2 linked regions of the Paractinoplanes brasiliensis genome follow. The main gene of each other region encodes a partner of the protein of the gene in region 2 in a complex. Links are inferred from orthologs where the notes say so. Each region holds a gene or a part of one and is shown on either strand. Other genes may lie near its edges.

What was found.
Region 1: the proteins of mfd (region 2) and uvrA are in contact, whole or in part, in a crystal structure (PDB 4DFC), measured with the Escherichia coli proteins. The link is inferred for Paractinoplanes brasiliensis from one-to-one orthologs.

What each region holds. Positions count from the first base shown.
Region 1 is NZ_SNWR01000001.1:1,476,382-1,484,476, reverse strand. What follows is about bases 1,891-5,475. They hold uvrA (excinuclease ABC subunit UvrA), read left to right. Parts: upstream 1,891-2,272; coding sequence 2,273-5,275; downstream 5,276-5,475. Other genes in these bases: C8E87_RS06265 (DUF6311 domain-containing protein), read left to right, coding at 1,891-2,126. Outside these bases: rsgA (ribosome small subunit-dependent GTPase A), read left to right, coding at 1-307; more of C8E87_RS06265, read left to right, coding at 333-1,890; C8E87_RS06255 (Rieske (2Fe-2S) protein), read left to right, coding at 5,517-6,044; excinuclease ABC subunit UvrC, read left to right, coding at 6,143-8,095. UniProt on the Escherichia coli protein: The UvrABC repair system catalyzes the recognition and processing of DNA lesions. UvrA is an ATPase and a DNA-binding protein. A damage recognition complex composed of 2 UvrA and 2 UvrB subunits scans DNA for abnormalities.
Region 2 is NZ_SNWR01000001.1:2,607,863-2,616,503, forward strand. What follows is about bases 2,171-6,301. They hold mfd (transcription-repair coupling factor), read right to left. Parts: upstream 5,992-6,301; coding sequence 2,371-5,991; downstream 2,171-2,370. Other genes in these bases: C8E87_RS11565 (hypothetical protein), read right to left, coding at 2,171-2,300; C8E87_RS11575 (hydrogenase maturation protein), read left to right, coding at 6,175-6,301. In the rest of the region: C8E87_RS11555 (DUF885 domain-containing protein), read right to left, coding at 1-465; C8E87_RS11560 (nucleoside triphosphate pyrophosphohydrolase), read right to left, coding at 476-1,474; more of C8E87_RS11565, read right to left, coding at 1,554-2,170; more of C8E87_RS11575, read left to right, coding at 6,302-7,929; C8E87_RS11580 (glycosyltransferase family 2 protein), read left to right, coding at 7,929-8,641. UniProt on the Escherichia coli protein: Couples transcription and DNA repair by recognizing RNA polymerase (RNAP) stalled at DNA lesions. Mediates ATP-dependent release of RNAP and its truncated transcript from the DNA, and recruitment of nucleotide excision repair machinery to the damaged site.

The sequences.
Region 1 (8,095 bases), 1.1 Mb from region 2 along the record:
TCCGCTCCCCGACGGCGGGGCCGTGCTCGACACCCCCGGCATCCGCGGGGTGGGCCTGCTCGACACCGCCGAAGGGCTCAGCCGCGCGTTCGGCGACATCACCGTGCTGGCCGCCGAATGCCGGTTCGACGACTGCCGGCACGAGGCCGAACCGGGTTGCGCGGTCGTGACGGCCGCGGCCGACGGCTCGCTGGCGCCCCGGCGGCTGGCCGCGTGGCGCAAGCTCAGGCACGAGATCGAGGTCGAATCGGCACGTCAGTCGGCCCGGCTGGCGGGGGCGGCCGGTCACCGCCGCAGACGTTCCTGACAGACCCCTCTGTCACAATGCTCCGGTGCGTGCGGTGGAGGAAGTTGTCGACGGTGCGGCCGGGTCCCGGTCCGAGACGCCGGCGCCGCGTCGCCGCCGGGCCGATCCTTGGGCCCTGCTGAGCTACGCGGTTCTCTCCGTGCTGGTCACGGTCCAGCTCTGGCGTGACCCGAACGGGCGCGTGCTGGCCGGCAACGACGACGACCACGGCGTGTTCCTGTTCATGCTGGCCCACGGCGAGCGGGTGCTGTTCCACGGCGACAACCCGTTCTTCAGCGACCGGCTCAACGTGCCCGACGGCGTGAACATGATGGCCAACACGTCGGTGCTGGCCCTGAGCCTGCCGCTGGCCCCGCTCACGCACTGGCTCGGCCCCGGTTTCTCGGTGGCGCTGCTGATCACGCTGGGCCTGGCCGGCACAGCCGCCGCCTGGTATTGGGTGCTCTCCCGTCATCTGGTGACCAGCCGGCTCGCGGCCTGGATCGGGGGCCTGTGGTGCGGGTTCGCGCCGACGATGGTGTCCCACGCCAACGGCCATGTGAACTTCGTGAGCCAGTGGCTGTTGCCGTTCATCGTGTGGCAGGCGCTGCGGTTGCGGGAGCCCGGCCGGGCCGTACGGGGTGGGGTGATCCTCGGCCTGCTGATCGTCGCGCAGGTGTTCATCAACGAGGAGAGCCTGCTGTTCACCGCTCTGGCCCTGGGCGTTTTCGTCATCGCGTACGCGGTGATGGCCCCCGACCGGGCCCGCAGCGACGCGCGGCCCATGGCGGCCGGTCTCGCTGTCGCGGCCGGTGTCTCGCTGGCCGCGCTGGCCTACCCGCTGTGGTATCAGTTCTTCGCCAAGGGCAACTACCACGGCCAGCCGTTCGCACCCGACATGTACGCGACCGACCTGGCCTCGATCGCCGGGTTCGCGCGGCAGTCGCTGGCCGGCAACGCCGAGCTCACCCGGCACATGAGCGTCAGCAGCACGGAGGACAACCTGTTCTTCGGCCCGGCGGGCCTGGTCATGATCGTCGCGTCGGTGGTGGTGCTGTGGCGCACGGTGGCGGCCCGCGCCGCCGCTGTCTCCGCGCTTGTGCTGCTGATCGTGTCGATGGGGCCCGTGCTGATCGTCTTCGGGCGCCGCACCGGCGTCCCGCTGCCGTTCGGCCTGATCAGCCACGTGCCGATCATCGACCTCGTCAGTGTGACCCGGTTCGCCATGGTGCCCGCGACCATCGCCGGTGTGCTGCTGGCGCTGGCCACCGATCGGCTGCGCGGGTTCACGCCGCGCGGCCGGCGGCTGTGGCAGGTGGGCCTCGTGCTCGCGCTGGTGCCGTTGTTCCCCAAGCCGCTGCCCGTCGTCGTGGACGACCCGTTGCCGCCGTTCCTGACCCAGGGCACCTGGCGGCAGTACGTGTCCGACGACCGTACCCTGGTCACCGTCCCTCTGCCCGAGGTCACCACCGGGCGTACGGGGATGCGCTGGGTGACGCTGTCCCACCTGGAGTACCGGACGCCCCGCGGTTACTTCATGGGCCCGGTCGACCCGCCGCGCGACGACACCGGCTCGTGGAACGCTCCCCGCCGGTTCACCTCCGACCTGCTCTGGCGGGTCCGGGAGTTCGGCGAGCGCCCGCAACTGACCGCGAGCGACAAGGCCCGCATCACCGAAGACCTGATCTTCTGGCGGGCCGCCGTGGTCGTGCTGGTGCCCGGCAGCCGCAACGAGGACGCGCTGCTGGAAACGATGACCACCGCCCTGGGCGCGCCGCAGCTGGTCGGCGGAGTTCAGCTGTGGGACGTACGCTCGCTTCCGGTTCCCTCGCCGGAGTGAGTTTTCTCGCGCCGGAACTGCGGGAATGTGCGTGATGTGCCAGGCGCTACACCTTCTTGGCGCCCGCGGCGGCAAAACTTGTCGTACCCCATGGCTAGAGTGGCCGCGGCTTGCTCACTCAAACACCTGTACGGAGAGGCTGGCTGGTGGCCGACCGTTTGACTATTCGAGGCGCGCGCGAGCACAACCTGCGTGACGTCAACCTTGACCTGCCCCGCGACGCGATGATCGTGTTCACCGGTCTGTCCGGGTCCGGCAAGTCCAGCCTCGCGTTCGACACGATCTTCGCCGAGGGGCAGCGGCGCTACGTCGAGTCCCTCTCGTCGTACGCGAGGCAGTTCCTCGGGCAGATGGACAAGCCCGACGTCGACTTCATCGAGGGCCTGTCCCCGGCGGTGTCGATCGACCAGAAGTCGACCTCGCGCAACCCGCGCTCGACGGTCGGCACGATCACCGAGGTCTACGACTACCTGCGCCTGCTGTTCGCGCGTACGGGCATTCCGCACTGCCCGGTCTGCGGCGAGCGGATCAGCAAGCAGACGCCGCAGCAGATCGTCGACCGGGTGCTCGCCATGCAGGAGGGCACCCGGTTCATGGTGCTCGCCCCGGTCGTCCGCGGGCGCAAGGGTGAGTACGTCGACCTTTTCGCCGAGCTGCAGGCCAAGGGCTACGCGCGGGCCCGGGTCGACGGCGTGGTGCACCCGCTGACCGAGCCGCCGAAGCTCAAGAAGCAGGAGAAGCACACCATCGAGGTGGTGGTCGACCGGCTCAGCGTCAAGGCGAGCAGCAAGCAGCGCCTGACCGACTCCATCGAGTCGGCGCTGGGCCTGGCCGGCGGCATCGTGCTGCTCGAGTTCGTCGACCTGCCGGAGGACGACCCGGCCCGCGAGCGCCGCTTCAGCGAGCACCTGGCCTGCCCCAACGACCACCCCCTGGCCATCGAGGACCTCGAGCCCCGGGTCTTCTCGTTCAACGCCCCCTACGGCGCGTGCCCCGAGTGCTCCGGCCTCGGCACCAAGAAAGAGGTCGACCCCGAGCTGCTCGTCCCCGACGAGGAACGCAGCATCCGCGAGGGCGCCATCCAGCCCTGGTCCGGCGGCCAGACCCAGGAGTACTTCCTGCGGCTGCTCGAGGCGCTGGCCAAGGCCGAGAAGTTCAGCGTCGACACCCCGTGGCGCTCGCTCCCGGCCCGGGCGCAGAAGACGATCCTGCACGGGTCCGAAGACCAGGTGCACGTGCGTTACCGCAACAAGTACGGTCGCGAGCGTTCCTACTACACCGGCTTCGAGGGTGTGGTGCAGTGGATCGAGCGGCGGCACAACGACACCGAGAGCGACTGGTCGCGCGACAAGTACGAGGGCTACATGCGCGACGTGCCCTGCCCGGTGTGCCGGGGCGCCCGGCTCAAGCCCGAGGTGCTGGCCGTCACGATCGACGGCAAGAGCATCGCCGAGGTGTGCAACCTGTCGATCGGCGAGTGCGCCGAGATGCTGTCGAACATCGTGCTCGACGACCGGCAGAAGATGATCGCCGAGCGGGTCCTCAAAGAGATCAACGCCCGGCTGCAGTTCCTCGTCGACGTGGGTCTCGACTACCTGTCGCTCGACCGTGGCGCGGGCACCCTCTCGGGCGGCGAGGCCCAGCGCATCCGGCTCGCCACCCAGATCGGCTCGGGCCTGGTCGGCGTGCTCTACGTGCTCGACGAGCCGTCGATCGGCCTGCACCAGCGCGACAACCACCGGCTCATCGAGACCCTGGTGCGGCTGCGCAACCTGGGCAACACGCTGATCGTGGTCGAGCACGACGAGGACACCATCCGTACGGCCGACTGGATCGTCGACATCGGCCCCGGCGCCGGTGAGCACGGCGGGCACATCGTGCACAGCGGCTCGGTCGAGGGCCTGCTGAAGAACAAGAACTCGCCGACCGGCGCCTACCTGTCGGGCCGCAAGTCGATCCCGACCCCGGCCGGCCGGCGCCCGCAGATGCCGGGCCGCGAGCTGGTCGTGCAGGGCGCCCGCGAGCACAACCTGCGCGGGCTGACCGTCCCGTTCCCGCTGGGCCAGTTCATCGCGGTCACCGGGGTGAGCGGTTCCGGAAAGTCCACGCTGGTCAACGACATCCTCTACACCGTGCTGGCCAACCAGATCAACGGCGCCCGCATGGTGCCGGGCCGGCACACCCGCATCACCGGCCTGGAGAACGTCGACAAGGTCGTCGGCGTCGACCAGTCGCCGATCGGCCGCACCCCGCGGTCCAACCCGGCGACGTACACGGGTGTCTTCGACAACATCCGCAAGCTGTTCGCCGAGACCACCGAGGCCAAGGTGCGCGGCTACGGCCCCGGCCGGTTCTCGTTCAACGTCAAGGGCGGCCGCTGCGAGAACTGCGCCGGTGACGGCACGATCAAGATCGAGATGAACTTCCTGCCCGACGTCTACGTCCCGTGCGAGGTCTGCAAGGGCGCCCGGTACAACCGCGAGACGCTCGAGGTGCACTACAAGGGCAAGACGATCTCCGAGGTGCTGGAGATGCCGATCGAGGAGGCGGCGACCTTCTTCGAGCCGATCTCGTCGATCCACCGCCACCTCAAGACGCTGGTCGACGTGGGGCTGGGTTACGTACGGCTCGGCCAGCCCGCGCCGACGCTGTCCGGTGGTGAGGCGCAGCGTGTCAAGCTGGCCTCCGAGCTGCAGAAGCGGTCGACCGGCAAGACGGTCTACGTGCTCGACGAGCCGACCACCGGCCTGCACTTCGAGGACATCCGCAAGCTGCTGCTGGTGCTCAACGGCCTGGTCGACAAGGGCAACACGGTGATCACGATCGAGCACAACCTCGACGTGATCAAGAACGCCGACTGGCTGATCGACATGGGTCCCGAGGGCGGCAGCAAGGGCGGCCTGGTGCTGGCCACCGGCACCCCGGAAGAGCTGGCCGAGGTGCCCGAGAGTCACACCGGCCAGTTTCTGCGGCACATGCTCGGGCTCCAGGGCGAGGGCCAGGGTTCGCCCGCGGCGGTTGCCCGGGCGGCCAAGGCCAACGGCGCCGCGGCCAGAGCGACTTCGCCGGCCAAGGCCGCGTCGAACGGCACCACGGTCACCAAGCCCCGGGCTTCGCGGTCGCGGGCCAAGGCGGCTTCCCAGGCCTGAGTCCCGCCGACCTTCAGCAACATCACAGGTAACTCAAAGCTACGGCGCCCGGTCGAGGGCATAACCTCGATCGGGCGTTGCCGTCCGGGCCCCGCCATTGGCGAAAGCCCGCAAACCCGGATGGACCGCCGCCGTTTCGGCGGGTATTTCGCGGTACGCCTGAACCCGGCGGGCCGCGGCAGCGTATGTAGAGGCGACGCCGCGTGACCATTGACGCGGACCCGGCACTGGAGGACACACGATGACAGACGTGCAGACCAAGACCGACGCCGAGACCTCGCCCGAGGAGCCCGGACGGCCGACGGCCTCGACACGCCGCGTGGTCCTGCTCGGCGCGGGCGCGGCGGGCGCCACCGCTGTCCTCGCGGCGTGCGGCACGGCCTCGTCGACCAACAGCAACGGCAGCGACTTCACCGACAACCCCGGCCCGGCCGGCAGCGCGGCCGCAGGCGGCGGCAACGGTTCGGACAGCAACGGCGGTTCGGGCGGGGCGACGCTGGCCGCCGTGGGTGACGTGCCCGAGGGCGGCGGCGTGATCCAGGGCGACTACGTGATCACCCAGCCCACCGCGGGCGTGTTCAAGGCGTTCAGCAAGGTCTGCACGCACGCCGGCTGCGACGTCAACAAGATTGACGGCGGGCAGATCTCGTGCCCCTGCCACAACAGCAAGTTCTCGATCGAGACCGGCCAGCCGACCTCCGGCCCGGCCAACAAGGCCCTGCCCGAGACCAAGGTCAAGGTGGACGGCGACAACATCGTCGCCGCTTGATCTGACAGACCGTCCGGGCCGGAGGTCCGAAGCCGTGGCGGCGGCGACGGACCTCCGGTCGGACAATCATGTCAGTCCCCCGCATTACTGTTGAGCCTGTGCCAGACCCCTCCAGCTATCGCCCGGCTCCCGGAACCATTCCGGAGTCCCCGGGCGTCTACCGTTTCCGCGATCAGACCGGCCGGGTCATCTACGTCGGCAAGGCGAAAAACCTGCGGAACAGGTTGAATTCCTACTTCGCCGACACGTGGTCGCTGCACGCGCGCACCCAGCAGATGGTCACCACGGCGGCCAGTGTGGACTGGGTGACTGTCGGCACCGAGGTCGAGGCGCTGCAGCTCGAGTTCTCCTGGATCAAGGAGTTCGACCCCCGGTTCAACGTGAAGTACCGGGACGACAAGTCCTACCCGTTCCTCGCGGTGACGCTGAACGAGGAGTTTCCCCGGTTGCAGGTGATGCGCGGGGCCAAGCGCAAGGGCGTGCGCTACTTCGGGCCCTACTCGCACGCCTGGGCCATCCGCGAGACGCTCGACCTGCTGCTGCGCGTCTTCCCCGCTCGCACCTGCTCGTCCGGCGTCTTCAAACGTTCCGGCCAGATCGGCCGCCCCTGCCTGCTGGGCTACATCGGCAAGTGCTCGGCGCCGTGCGTCGGCTCGGTCACGGCCGAGGAACACCGCGCGATCGTCGACGACTTCTGCGACTTCATGGGCGGCAAGACCGACACGTTCGTCAAGCGGCTCGAACGCGACATGATGGCCGCCTCCGAGGAACTCGAGTTCGAGCGGGCGGCCCGGCTGCGTGACGACATCGCGGCCCTGCGCCGGGCGATGGAGAAACAGACCGTCGTGCTCGGCGACGGCACCGACGCCGACGTGGTCGCCTTCGCCGAGGACCCCCTCGAGGCCGCGGTCCAGGTCTTCCACGTACGCGACGGCCGGGTCCGGGGCCAGCGTGGCTGGGTCGTGGAAAAGGTGGAGGACCTCACGACCGGCGACCTGGTCCACCACTTCTGCACCCAGATGTACGGTGAGTCCGAGGGCGAGAGCGACGTGCCACGGGAGCTGCTCGTGCCCGCCCTGCCCGACGACGCCGCCGCCCTGGCCGATTGGCTCTCCGCGCGCCGCGGCACCAGCCGGGTCGCCCTGCGGGTGCCGCAGCGGGGCGACAAGCGCGCCCTGATGGAAACCGTGGCCCGCAACGCCGGCGAGTCCCTGCAGCGGCACAAGCTGCGGCGCGCGGGTGACCTGACCACCCGCAGCAAGGCGCTCGACGAGATCGCCGAGGCGCTCGGGCTCGACTCGGCCCCGCTGCGCATCGAGTGTTTCGACGTGTCGCAGATCCAGGGCACCGACGTGGTCGCCTCGATGGTCGTCTTCGAGGACGGCCTGGCCCGCAAGAGCGAATACCGCCGGTTCGCCGTGCGGGGCAACCCCGACGGCAGCGGCATGGACGACCTGTCCGCGATGAGCGAGGTGATGCGGCGGCGGTTCGCCCGGTTCCGCGCACAACCCGGCGCCGACGCGCCCCGCGACCGTCCCGAGTCCGACGAGGCGGATCCCGGATCGGATGACGTGGCGGCTTCGCTCGGGTCGGATGACGTGGCGGCTTCGCTCGGGTCGGATGACGTGGCGGGGGGTGGCGCCGTGGCCGCGCAGGGTGCTGCCTCGTGGGCCGAAGCCGGGCCGGTGCCGGCCGAGGCGGCGACGCTCGCCGGCGCGGGCTCTCCGGTCGACGAGGTTGCCACGAACGATCTGCCCGGCATCGACCCGCTGACCGGGCGGCCGCGGCGGTTCGCGTACCCGCCTCAGCTGGTGGTCGTCGACGGTGGTCAGCCGCAGGTCAACGCGGTCGCAGCCGTGCTGTCCGACCTGGGCATCACCGACGTGGCGCTGTGCGGGCTGGCCAAGCGGCTCGAAGAGGTGTGGCTGCCCGGCGACGACTTCCCGGTCATCCTGCCGCGCACGTCCGAGGCGCTCTACCTGCTGCAGCGCGTCCGCGACGAGGCGCACCGGTTCGCGATCACCTTCCACCGCCAGCGCCGCTCCAAGCGG
Region 2 (8,641 bases):
GCCGATCGCCGTCTCGGCGTGGATGCGCGGCACGTCACGCAGCACGGCCCGAGCCGTGGCCAGCGCGTCGGGAATCGCCGCGAGCCGGCCGCCGAGGCCGGCCAGGCGTTCCTCGGCGGGGGCGAACTGGCGCGAGATCAGCGCGTGCAGCAACGGGCCGGGATTGTGCTCCAGCGGATTCCACTCGTGCTCGCGGACGTCGCCCAGCTCGAACAGGCCTCGCTCGGCCATGGCACTGAGAATGGCGTGATCGACCTGATCCTCCGGCTCGAGCGCGTCGGCATCGACCCCGGACAACGCGTCGGTCGCGTCGCGCAGCATGGCCACCTGGGCGTCGACCGCGCCGGGCGACAGGTCGGGCAGACGGTCGTCGAACCGGTGATCACCCGAATAGGTGGCCAGCCCGGGGTTGCTTTCGAGCAGGGCGTCGACGATGCGCTCGGCGAGCGGTACGAACTCCGGCATGTCGTGAAACCTACTCGGCGGGTCCGACAATTCTGGGTTCTGCCGCCTTGGCTGTGCTTTCCGCCGCCCGTACGGCCTCCGCGTACTCCAGTGCCGTGCGCCGGAGTGCCTGCTCGGCGTCGCCGCCCTCGGCCACGATCCGGAACAGCCGGGCACCGACGTCGGACCCGTCGGGCAGCGGGGCGGTGAGCCCGGCCCGGCCCGTACGCTGAAGGATCTTGGCGGCCAGGGCGAGGGCCGGCTGACTGAGCGCGATGCCGTCGAGCGCCGAGTCGCGGACTTTCTCGGCCTTCTTGATGGAGTCCCAGTTGCGGGTGATCTCCTCGATGTCGGCCACCTCGACGCCCGCGAACACGTGCGGGTTGCGGCGCACCATCTTGTCGACCAGCCCGCCCGCGACGTCGTCGATGTTCCAGGCCTCGTCCTCGGGGAGTTCCTCGGCCAGGCGCGCGTGCAGGACCACCTGCAACAGCACGTCGCCCAGTTCCTCGCGCAGGGCGTCGGTGTCGTCGGACTCGATCGCGTCGTACGCCTCGTAGCTCTCCTCGAGCAGGTACGGCGCCAGCGTGCGGTGCGTCTGGGCCCGCTTCCAGGGGTCGCCGCCGGGCGAGGCCAGCCGGTCCATCACCGCGACGGCGTCGAGCAGCCGGGCCCCGGGCGGATCCCACGAGCCGTAGATCAGCTCCAGCTCGGCCAGTCCCGGCTCGCGCGCCAGCCGGAGCCCCAAGCCGCGCGCGAACGCCTCGTCGCCCGTCGGCCCCGCCAGCCACACAACCCCTCGGTCCCCGGCCCCGTGGTGGTCGTCAACCGCCGCCAGTTCGGCGATCAGCCGCTCGGGATCGCTGTCGACCACGGTGACCGGAACACCGCTTTTGCGCAGCGCCTCGGCCTGCTCGCTCTCGGCCCCGGCAAACACCGGGTGGTTCCGCACGACATCCCAGGCGGCCGCGGTGAGCAGGCCCGCAGGGAGGCGGGGTGATGTGACAAGCAGAAAGATCCGTGCGGTCATGCCCGCAACTCTGCCACCCCCGGATTGAGCCGGAACGGGCCCGGCCTTCGTGGAAGACCGGGCCCGTTTACGGAAGCCGTCAGGAGATGTCGGTGACCGGGCTGTCGGTGGCCTCGCCCAGCGGAACGTTGACCAGGGGCTTCAGCTGACCCTGCTGGGTCTGGAACTCCAGGACGGGGATGCTGAGCGGCTGATACCGCGGGTTCACCGTGATGTCCAGCGTGTCGGTCAGCTCGGCGACCTCTTTGCGCACCGCGGCGGCCGTCTTGACCAGGGCCAGGTTCTCGGCGGGCAGCTGGGTCTTGAACTGGTCGAACGTCGTGCCCGCGGGGACCTCGCCCGAGGTGATCAGGACGTTGAAGACCTGGCGCAGGTCGTCCTCGGTGGCGTCGGGCGCGCCGGCCTGCACCTTGGCGCGCAGGGCACGCAGCAGGCCGTCGGTCTCGGCGTACAGGCGGACGTATTCAGCGGTCGGGGGCAGGCGCAGCTGGGTGGCGTAGTCGGACAGCGCCAGGTCGGCCGGCGCTGTCACGCCCTCGCGCTCGGCCACGTCGGCCAGCACGTCATGGCCGACCAGCGTGCGGACGATCTCGGCACGGGTGATCGGCATGGCCGGGGCGCCGTCGCGGGCGTCGGGCTGCTCGGCCACCGCGCGGGTCAGCTCGGCCGACGCGTTGTCCCAGACCTCCTGCACCCGGGCCTCGGTGACCTTGACGCTGTCGCCGACGTACGCGGCCACGGACGGCTCGGACCGGCAGGCGGAAAGCCCGCCCACCCCGAGACACGCAACGACGACGATGGATGCCAGTCGGCGAGCACGCTGCATGACGTTGACTCTCTCACGAAGGTTATGAGACAGATCACCCGGCCCCGGCAGAAGCGCCGGCAGACTGGAGCTATGAAGCCGTGACAGGCGCCGGCACCTCCCCCAGCACGTCCTTGAGCAGCTGGGCGCACCACTCCAGCAGGGCCTGGTCGCGCAGCGGCTCGCCGCCCACGCGCCGGGTGCTGGGCCGGGGCACACTCACCTGGTCGGTGGCGTGCTTGTAGACCGAGTCGGGGTGGTAACGCTTGAGCCGCAGCTGCTTGGAGTCGGGCAGCGGCAGCGGGGAGAACCGGATGTGCTTGCCCTGCATCGACACGTCGGTCAGCCCGTACGCCCGGGCCAGCTGGCGGAACCGGGCGACCGCGATGAGGTTGGTCACCTGGGCCGGCGGCTCGCCGTACCGGTCGGTCATCTCGGCCACGACCTCGTCGAGCTTGGCGTTGTCGCGGGCCTCGGCCAGCTTGCGGTACATCTCGAGCCGCAGCCGTTCGACCGAGACGTAGTCGACCGGCAGGTGCGCGTCCACCGGCAGGTCGATCTTGACCTCGGGCTCCTCCTCGGGGCGTTCGCCCTTGAACGCCTGCACGGCCTCGCCGACCATCCGGACGTACAGGTCGAAACCAACGCCCTCGATGTGGCCGGACTGTTCGCCGCCGAGCAGGTTGCCGGCGCCGCGGATCTCGAGGTCCTTCATCGCGACGTACATGCCGGCGCCGAGCTCGGTGTGCTGGGCGATGGTGGCCAGCCGCTCGTGGGCCTGTTCGGTGAGCGGCTTCTCACGGGGGTAGAGGAAGTACGCGTACGCCCGTTCGCGCCCCCGGCCGACCCGGCCCCGGATCTGGTGCAGCTGGGCCAGGCCGAGCAGGTCGGCCCGCTCGACGATGAGCGTGTTGGCGTTGGGGATGTCGATGCCGGACTCGACGATCGTGGTGCAGACCAGGACGTCGAACTCTTTCTCCCAGAACCCGACCATGACCTTTTCGAGCTGTTCCTCGCTCATCTGGCCGTGCGCCACCGCGACCCGGGCCTCGGGCACCAGCTCGCGCAGCCTGCGGGCCGCCTTGTCGATCGACTCGACCCGGTTGTGCAGGTAGAAGACCTGTCCGTCGCGGAGCAGCTCACGGTGGATCGACGCGGCCACCTGCTTGTCGTCCTGGGCGCCGACGAACGTGAGCACCGGGTGGCGTTCCTCGGGCGGGGTGGCGATCGTCGACATCTCGCGGATGCCGGTGATGGCCATTTCCAGCGTACGGGGAATGGGGGTGGCCGACATGGTGAGCACGTCGACCGAGGCCCGCAGCGACTTGAGCTGCTCCTTGTGTTCGACGCCGAACCGCTGTTCCTCGTCCACGATGATCAGGCCGAGGTTCTTGAACCGGGTCGAGTTGGCCAGCAGCCGGTGGGTGCCGATCACGATGTCGGCCGTGCCGTTGCCGGCTTCCTCGAGGGTCAGCCGCGCCTCGGACGGGGTCTGGAAGCGCGACAGCTGCTTGATGGACACCGGGAACTGGCTCATCCGCTCGGTGAACGTGTTGTAGTGCTGCTGGGCCAGCAGCGTGGTCGGCACCAGCACGGCGACCTGCTTGCCGTCCTGCACCGCCTTGAACGCCGCCCGTACGGCGATCTCGGTCTTGCCGTAACCGACGTCGCCGCAGATCAGCCTGTCCATCGGGACCCGCAGCTCCATGTCGTGCTTGACCTCGATGATCGCCGCCATCTGGTCGGGCGTCTCGGTGTAGGGGAACGCGTCCTCCAGCTCGCGCTGCCACGGCGTGTCGGGGCCGAACGCGTGGCCCTGCGAGGCCTGGCGGGCGGCGTACAGCTGGATGAGCTGCGCGGCGATCTCTTTGACAGCCTTCTTGGCGCGGGCCTTGCTCTTCTGCCAGTCGGCCCCGCCCATCTTGTGCAGCGTGGGCGACTCGCCGCCGACGTAGCGCGAGAGCTGGTCGAGCTGGTCGGTCGGCACGTAGAGCCGGTCGCCGGGCTGGCCGCGCTTGGAGGCGGCGTACTCCAGCACGATGTACTCGCGGTCGGCGCCGTTGACCGTACGCTGCACCAGTTCGACGTAACGCCCGATGCCGTGCTGCTCGTGCACCACGAAGTCACCCGGCTTGAGCTCGAGCGGGTCGATGGTGTTGCGCCGCCGGGACGGCATCTTGCGCATGTCTTTTGTGGACGCGCCCCGGCCGCCGGTGATGTCGTTGCCGGTGATGACGGCGAGCTGCGAGGTGGCGTCGACGAAGCCGTGGTTGAGCCCGCCGCAGGTGACGAGCAGCTGACCGGGCTCGATCGGGGCCTCGATGGAGTCTGCCGGGGTGACGCCGAGCCCGGCGTCGCGCAGCAGCTCGGTGGCCCGCTGGGCGGTGCCGTGGCCCTCGAAGACCAGCGCGATGGCCCAGCCCGCGGCGGCCCAGTCGCTCAGGTCGCCGGCGAGCTTGGCGGTGTCACCGTGGTAAAGCGGCACGGGCTGCGCGGCCAGGGCCACCGCGTCACCCAGGTCGGGCGAGACCTCGACCTCGGGCTTCTCCAGCCAGGGTTGATCATCGGGTTGATCCTGACCATCCGAAGCGAGGCCGAACGGCGAGAGCGTCCACCATGGCTGCTTCAGGGTCGCCGCGTGAGCGCGTACGTCGGCCAAGGTCCTGAAGGCGACGGCGCCCACGTCGATCGGGGCCTGACCGCCGACAGCCGCCGCGGCCCAGGACGCCTCGAGGAACTCGTCGGACGTGCGGGTGAGGTCGTGCGCGCGGGTGCGGATCCGCTCGGGGTCACAGAGCAGCACGTGGGTGCCCGAAGGCATGCAGTCGATCAGCAGCTCCATGCTGTCGGTGCCGTCCAGCAGCGCCGGGGCCAGCGACTCCATGCCCTCGACGGGAATGCCCTCGGCCAGTTTGTCCAGAATCTCGGCCAGCTCCGGGTGTTCGGCGGAAAGCCGGGCAGCGCGCGACCGAACAGCCGGGGTCAGCAGCAACTCACGACAGGGCGGCGCCCACAGGGACGTGACCGGGTCGATCGTGCGCTGGTCGGCGACGGCGAAGGTGCGGATCTCCTCCACCTCGTCGCCCCAGAACTCGACACGTGACGGGTGCTCGTCGGTGGGCGGGAAGACGTCGAGGATGCCGCCGCGTACGGCGAACTCGCCGCGCTTGGTGACCAGGTCGACCCGCGCGTACGCCATGTCGGCCAGCCGGCGGGCCACCGCTTCGAGCTCGGCCTCGCCGCCCGTGGTCAGCTCGACCGGCTCGAGGTCACCCAGGCCCTTGAGCTGGGGCTGCAGCAGTGAACGGACCGGCGCGACGACGACCTGAAGCTCCTCACCGGACGCCGGGTGGGCCAGTCGGCGCAGCACGGCCAGCCGGCGGCCGACCGTGTCGGAGCGGGGGGACAGCCGCTCGTGGGGCAGCGTTTCCCACGACGGGAAGACGGCGACCCGGGACGGGCTGATCAGGCAGCCCAGCGCGTCGGCGAGGTCGTCGGCCTCACGGGTGGTGGCGGTGACGGCCAGCACCGGACGGTCGGCGCCGCCGATCTCGGCCGTCCCGGCCACGGTGGCCACGACGAACGGCCGCAGCGAGGCGGGCGCGGTGAGGTCGAGGGCGTCGGAGGAGACGAAGCCCTGGCGCGCCAGGTCGCGGGCACGCGCGAGACCGCGGTCGCGGAGCGCGGCGGGAATGAGACCGGAGAGCTGCATCTGAAAGACCCCAAGCACGTCAATTAACCCCAGCGCCCGGAGGGGGCGGGGGTACGACGACGAGTTTAGTCCGCCCCACCGACATTCACGGGCGGCGGCGCAACAACGCACAGCATGTCCGACATAGCCATTGATAACGGGGCAATAGTGGCGGCTGCAGAAAGCATTCCCTGGGGAGGAAACGTGCGGATCCTGCTGCTCGTTACGGCGTTCAACGGTCTCAGTCAGCGGGTCTGGTGCGCGCTGCGCGAGGCCGGGCACGACGTGGGCGTGCAGCTCGCGACCGGCGCGTCGGACATGACCGATGCGGTGCGGGCCGCGAATCCCGACCTGATCCTGTGCCCGTTCCTCAAGGACAGGGTGCCGGCCAAGGTCTGGCGGAACTGGCGCACGGTGATCATCCACCCGGGCCCGGTCGGCGATCGTGGCCCGTCCTCGCTGGACTGGGCGATCGCCGAGGGGCTGCCCGTGTGGGGGGTCACGGCGCTGCAGGCGGTCGAGGAGATGGACGCCGGGCCGATCTGGGCCACCCGGACGTTCGGCCTGCCGGCCACTCCGCCGCGCAAGTCGTCGCTCTACAACGGGCTGGTCGCCGACGCCGCCATGGAGTGCGTGTTCGAGGTGGTGGCCAAGGCGGCCGACCCGGGCTTCGAGCCGGCGCCGGCCGGCCAGGTCGCGGGCGGGGTGCCGGACGCGCGGCTGCGACCGTCGATGACGCAGAAGGACCGCGCCTTCGACTGGTCGGAGTCGACCGAGCGGATCCTGCGCAAGATCCGGGCCGCCGACGGTTCGCCGGGGGTGCGCACCGAGATCGCCGGGCTGCCGGTGTTCGCGTACGACGGCACGCCCGGCCCGGCCCGTGACCCGCGGCCCGGTGTGCTGCTCGGCCGCCGGCAGGGCGCGGTGCTGGTCGGCACCGGCGACGGCGCGATCTGGCTGGGCCACCTGCGCGCCGCCGAAGGGGAACGCCGGATCAAGCTGCCGGCCACCACCCTGCTCGGCGCGCGGCTCAGGGGCGTTCCGCACTCGCCGCTGCCCGTCGGCGCCGAGCCCGAGGCGCCGCAGACCTATCGCCAGGTGCGCTACCGCCGTACGGGGAAAATCGGCTGGCTGACCTTCGAGTTCTACAACGGCGCGATGTCGGCCGGGCACTGCCGGCGGATGCTGGCCGGACTGCGGCACGCGGTCGCCCAGGACACCGAGGTGCTGGTGCTGCAGGGCGGCCTGGACGCGTTCAGCAACGGCATCCACCTCAACGTCATCGAGGCCGCGTCCGACCCTGCCGCGGGCGCGTGGACCAACATCCGGGCGATCAACGACGTGTGCCGCGAGATCGTCACCTGCACGCGGCAGGTCGTCGTTTCCGCGTACACGGGCAGCGCCGGCGCCGGTGGCGTGATGCTCGGCCTCGGCGCCGACATCGTGGCCGCCCGCGAGGGAATCGTGCTCAACCCGTACTACGAGATGGGCCTGTACGGCTCCGAGCTGCACACCTTCACGCTGCCACGGCGGGTCGGCGCGGGTCAGGCGCAGCGGCTGGTCGACGACAAGCTCCCGATCAGCGCCGACCACGCGGTCTCGATCGGGCTGGTCGACGAGGTCGGGCCGCGCCACCCCGAGGCGTACACACAATGGCTGACCGATCTGGCCGAGCGCGAGGCCGACCCTCGCACAGCCCGCCGTCGTCGTCAGGCCAAGGCTCGTGGCCTGGCCGCCGAGCGCGTGCCGCTGGAGGTGTTCGAGGCCCGTGAGCTGGCCGAGATGAGCCGCGACATGTTCGGCGACCGGTCCGGTTTCGCCGCCGCCCGGCACGCCTTCGTCACCAAGGCCAAGGCCACGACCACGCCGCACCGGCTGCGGTTCGCCTCGCCGGTGACGCGCATCGGGTCCAAGGAGCGCCGTCTCGTGGTGCGCCCGGCCGTACCCCTGTCCGCCTGATGCGCAAGGTCCAGGAGAAGGTTCCCGCACCCCGCCGCCCGACCGGCCGGGTCAGCGTCAGCCCGGCGTTGCAGGCGGCCACGATGTTGCTGCCCGCGCGCTACAACTACAGCGCGTACAGCGTGCTGGCCGGCCCGGCCGATCCGGCGCCGCAGGGTCAGGAGCCCTATCGCGTACGGATGAAGCGGCTCGCCCGCCGGCGTCCGTTCCTCACCGTCCTCATCACGATGTTCGCGTTCGCGTTCGAGAGCACGTTCTTCGGCTGGCTGATCGCGTCGATCGAGCTGCCGGACCGCTCGCTCAACCCGGCGCACTACGCCGGCGCGCTGATGATGATCGGCGCGACCGCCGCGATCGAGCTGTTCCGGCTGGTCAACGTCGTGACGCTGTGCCTGTCGACGCTGTGGGCGCGCGACCCCGTGCCGGTGGTGCCGGACCCGACGCTGCGGGTGGCCTTCCTGACCACGATCGTGCCGGGCAAGGAGCCGGTGGCGATGGTCGAGCGGACCCTGCGCGCGGCCCGCAACGTGCGCTACGGCGGCACGTACGACGTGTGGCTGCTCGACGAGGGCGACGACCCCGAGGTCAAGGCCATGTGCGAGCGCCTGGGCGTCCGCCATTTCAGCCGCAAGGGCCGCGAGGAGTTCAACACCGCCTCGGGCGCGTTCAAGGCCAGGACCAAGCACGGCAACTACAACTCGTGGGTCGAGGT